2 regions of the Alteribacillus bidgolensis genome follow, and region 2 is predicted to be linked to the other one. Evidence: a T-box and tRNA genes for the amino acid it is inferred to sense, from the RefSeq annotation. Region 2 holds a T-box; the other holds one or more tRNA genes.
The links. A T-box is a leader RNA that pairs with one kind of tRNA and senses whether it is charged. The one in region 2 lies ahead of pheS (phenylalanine--tRNA ligase subunit alpha), so its partner is inferred to be a tRNA-Phe.
Positions count from the first base shown of each region.

Region 1 (2,232 bases), 1.9 Mb from region 2:
TTCCATTCCCTGGAGTGGCGTTGATACCGCTGGACGATAGGATTGCGTTCCGCAAAGCGTTTGCCGCAGGAGCACACATAACGACGCCTTCGAAAAATAAATAAGACGTTCGTTCAAATACTTTAAGGTGCTGGATTTTTTGGATACGGTAATCATGGACTCGGCTTGTTCTTTCCCCGCATGCTGGACACCGATGGGATTTACGAGGTATCTCCACGTGGAGATAAAATGCCTCCCCTCTCTCTTCCGTTTTGGTAACCACTACGTCTTCTAATCCAGGCCACTTCATGTTAAAATGCATCTACACGCAACTCCAATCTTTTTCTTGTTTCTTGGACAATTCAAGTGTAAAGGATTTTGGAGCTTGCGTATTTTTTTATGTCTAAATTTTTTTCATGCCCCAACAAATATAATAGAGCCAAAAAAAAAACTCCTACGTATACCGTAGAAGCCTTGCTGTTAGAGTTAAACTTGGTAGCGGTGGTCGGGGTCGAACCGACACTCCAAAAGGAACACGATTTTGAGTCGTGCGCGTCTGCCAATTCCGCCACACCGCCAAAAATGGTGCCGAGGGCCGGACTCGAACCGGCACGGTTGTACACCAACCGCAGGATTTTAAGTCCTGTGTGTCTGCCAATTCCACCACCCCGGCAGTTAACTATTTAAATGTGTGGAGGCGGCACCCGGATTCGAACCGGGGAATAAGGGTTTTGCAGACCCGTGCCTTACCACTTGGCTATGCCGCCATGTGCATATTATACCATATGAAGAACATGCACATTAAGTGATAATTGGAGCGGAAGACGGGATTCGAACCCGCGACCCCCACCTTGGCAAGGTGGTGTTCTACCACTGAACTACTTCCGCACTCTTTGGCTGGGCTAGCTGGATTCGAACCAGCGCATCACGGAATCAAAATCCGTTGCCTTACCGCTTGGCTATAGCCCATTATTGTAGATGGGGCGATTGGTGGGGATTGAACCCACGAGTGCCGGAGCCACAATCCGGTGCGTTAACCACTTCGCCACAACCGCCATTTTTTAATGGCAGGGGTAGTAGGAATCGAACCCACATTGGCGGTTTTGGAGACCGCTGTTCTACCATTGAACTATACCCCTAAAAATGGTGGAGGGGGACGGATTCGAACCGCCGAACCCAGAGGGAGCAGATTTACAGTCTGCCGCGTTTGGCCAACTTCGCTACCCCTCCAATGGTGCCGGCCAGAGGACTTGAACCCCCAACCTACTGATTACAAGTCAGTTGCTCTACCAATTGAGCTAGACCGGCATGGTGGCTCGAGACGGAATCGAACCGCCGACACGAGGATTTTCAGTCCACTGCTCTACCGACTGAGCTATCGAGCCAATAAATTTTGTGTGTTATATGGCGGGCCTGACGGGAATCGAACCCGCGATCTCCTGCGTGACAGGCAGGCATGTTAACCGCTACACCACAGGCCCATTTTTGAATAATAATCTGCGAATCTCTTCGTCAGCTGCTGTCGTTCAGTCAGTTACGTACTTTTGTACGCTCCTTCCTTCTCTCCTTTGCTTCCTCGACCTTCTTGATTATTATTCAAAAAGATGATTAGATCAAAGGTGAATCTCTTTGTCAGCTGTTCTCATTATATTAGGACATAGTTATTGCTGTTAGATTAAATTGGTTGCGGGGGAAGGATTTGAACCTTCGACCTCCGGGTTATGAGCCCGACGAGCTACCAGACTGCTCTACCCCGCGATATTCCGATTTTAAGTGGTGGAGGATGACAGGATCGAACTGCCGACCCCCTGCTTGTAAGGCAGGTGCTCTCCCAGCTGAGCTAATCCTCCGATGTATATGGTGACCCGTAGGGGATTCGAACCCCTGTTACCGCCGTGAAAGGGCGGTGTCTTAACCACTTGACCAACGGGCCTTTCTTCATTATGTATATGTTATGGCGGAGAGCGAGGGATTCGAACCCTCGAGACGGTTCTACACCGCCTACACGATTTCCAATCGTGCTCCTTCGGCCAACTCGGACAGCTCTCCGGGTGGCTCCACAGGCAGGATTCGAACCTGCGACCGATCGGTTAACAGCCGATAGCTCTACCACTGAGCTACTGTGGAATGTTTTAATGATTTATTCACTCACATTAAATAAATATACCATGATTTCAGTTGAATGTCTAGTATTTTTTATTTTAAAATTTCTGCCTGGCAGCGTCCTACTTTCACAAAGGGTTGCCCCTTCAT
Region 1 covers NZ_KZ614149.1:122,591-124,822, reverse strand. Annotated here, with positions in the region: partial or broken gene CEF16_RS00725 (transposase family protein) at 1-301, opposite strand, end outside; tRNA gene CEF16_RS00720 (tRNA-Leu) at 473-557, opposite strand; tRNA gene CEF16_RS00715 (tRNA-Leu) at 563-652, opposite strand; tRNA gene CEF16_RS00710 (tRNA-Cys) at 672-746, opposite strand; tRNA gene CEF16_RS00705 (tRNA-Gly) at 793-867, opposite strand; tRNA gene CEF16_RS00700 (tRNA-Gln) at 874-948, opposite strand; tRNA gene CEF16_RS00695 (tRNA-His) at 959-1,034, opposite strand; tRNA gene CEF16_RS00690 (tRNA-Trp) at 1,045-1,118, opposite strand; tRNA gene CEF16_RS00685 (tRNA-Tyr) at 1,124-1,209, opposite strand; tRNA gene CEF16_RS00680 (tRNA-Thr) at 1,212-1,287, opposite strand; tRNA gene CEF16_RS00675 (tRNA-Phe) at 1,289-1,364, opposite strand; tRNA gene CEF16_RS00670 (tRNA-Asp) at 1,385-1,460, opposite strand; tRNA gene CEF16_RS00665 (tRNA-Met) at 1,661-1,737, opposite strand; tRNA gene CEF16_RS00660 (tRNA-Val) at 1,754-1,829, opposite strand; tRNA gene CEF16_RS00655 (tRNA-Glu) at 1,838-1,912, opposite strand; tRNA gene CEF16_RS00650 (tRNA-Ser) at 1,935-2,028, opposite strand; tRNA gene CEF16_RS00645 (tRNA-Asn) at 2,032-2,106, opposite strand; rRNA gene rrf (5S ribosomal RNA) at 2,192-2,232, opposite strand, start outside.
Region 1: it has a tRNA-Phe gene. The T-box ahead of pheS (phenylalanine--tRNA ligase subunit alpha) is inferred to sense a tRNA for this amino acid. The anticodon was not compared.

Region 2 (2,232 bases):
GCCTCCTTAAGCCCGTTTAAATTGTTCTAAAAATCGGATGTCATTAGTGTAGAAGTGACGGATGTCATCAATTCCGTATTTCAGCAGAGCAAAACGCTCTACTCCCATTCCAAACGCAAAGCCGCTGTATTCATTAGAATCAAATCCGCTGAATTCTAAAACGTTCGGATGGACCATGCCGGCGCCTAATACTTCAATCCAGCCGGAATTTTTACATACCCGGCAGCCCGCTCCTCCGCAAATACCACAGGATACATCGACTTCTACTGAAGGTTCCGTAAAAGGAAAAAAGCTTGGACGAAGGCGGATGCTTCGTTCCGGGCCAAAATATTTTTTTACAAATGCTTCGAGAGTTCCTTTTAAGTCACTCATCCGTACATTTTTATCTACATATAACCCTTCTATCTGCATAAATTGATGGGAGTGGGTCGCATCATCATCGTCGCGGCGGTACACTTTACCAGGACAAACAATCTTAACCGGCCCCTGTCCGTTATGTTTTTGCATGGTTCTTGCTTGTACAGGTGAGGTCTGTGTTCGAAGAAGCATATCATGTGTGACATAAAAAGAATCTTGCATATCACGGGCCGGATGATCAGGAGGAAGGTTCAGCGCTTCAAAATTGTAATAATCTGTTTCTACTTCAGGACCTTCAGTTACCTGAAATCCTAACCCAATAAAAATGTCTTCAATTTCTTCTACTACTGCTGTGAGAGGATGACGAGCCCCCCGCTTTATTTCTTTTCCAGGCAGAGTGACATCAATGCTTTCTTCTTTCAGCTTTTCCTCAAGAGCTATTTCTTCGAGCTCCGTTGTTTTAGCTTCTAGACTGCTCTGAATTTCTTCGCGAATTTCATTTGCTTTCTGCCCTACTTTCGGGCGCTCTTCAGCAGACAATTTACCCATTCCGCGCAGAACCTCTGTAATTGGGCCTTTTTTCCCTAAGTATTTCACACGGATATTGTCTAACGCTTTGACGGTGTCTGCATCTTTAATTTCCTGCAGCGCCTCTTTTCCTAGTTCTTGAAGCCGTTCTATCATATGAGTTCCTCCTTGGCTATTTATAACAATCATTTATTCAACTAATACAATTGGCCATGTCTATATAAGAAAAGCGCAAGCGCCCGTGGTTTAAATGACGTTCGGCTAAGTTCCTCACGTCCTGCGACAACGTCGAACTGGCTTGCACAGGATGTGCTGACTTTTGCGCCCGGAACACGATGTTCCCGGTTCTAACAAAAGTTCCTTAAATCTTCTGGGACCTTCGAAAGGCTGGGCGTTGAAGCTAGACATCGAACGCAAAATTTTATACTTTCCTATCTTACTTAGAAAAACTCGACTTGCCGCTAAGTCAAAATGGCAAGTCGTAGTATTGCTTATACTTTGACCCTTAACAAAGTTAAACCTTCCTAAAGTATAAAAAAAACCCCGTCCTCTTGTAAGGGACGAAGGTTCGCGGTACCACCCTTGTTAACTGCATAACGAAAACAGCAGTTCACTTAGTTTCAGATAACGGATTCTCCGGGGCACCTTAACAGTACATAATAAAGTTCTGCGTTCCAGTGCCGGCTCCAGAGTGAATTCGATCAGCCCTTCCATAGGAATGCTTTCAGTCAGCGGCATTCCATCCCTGCATGGCGGTCTCTGATTTACTACTCTCTTTCACAGCCTTTTTATTATGTTATATTTTTAGAAGTCTGAATTAGAAAACCCGGCTTGCCGACTTTTTAAAACGGGACCTCCTCGGCAACAGGGGCAATCGTAGTTTCTGTACGTTAAAAGCCGGCGATTTTTTGTTTATTCATTTCATACTATTTTACAGTTTAAAAAATTTTCGTTTCCTTTGCAAGGAAATTTCTTTGTCTTTTATGAAATCAATGAAAAAGTTTTAAATGATATAACAAGATACCTGCTGCCACAGAGACATTTAAAGACTCGGCATTTCCATAAATCGGAACATAAATATTTTGATCCGTCTGCTCCAGCCATTTTTCCTGCACTCCTGCTCCTTCGTTTCCTACAATAAGAGCGAAACCATTTTGTGCTTCTATTGCCGTATGGGTCGTTCCCTCATTTAAAGAAGTCCCGAAAACAGGAATATTTTTGGTTTGGCATGCTTCTATCCATTTTTCTATATCGCCTTTAATAACAGGGAGATGAAACAAAGAACCTTGTGTCGCTCGTATAACTTTATCATTATAAGGATCAACCGTTCCTTCTCCTAAAATAACA
Region 2 covers NZ_KZ614149.1:2,033,957-2,036,188, forward strand. Annotated here, with positions in the region: gene pheS (phenylalanine--tRNA ligase subunit alpha) at 7-1,041, opposite strand; T-box leader at 1,439-1,675, opposite strand; gene CEF16_RS10200 (TrmH family RNA methyltransferase) at 1,875-2,232, opposite strand, start outside.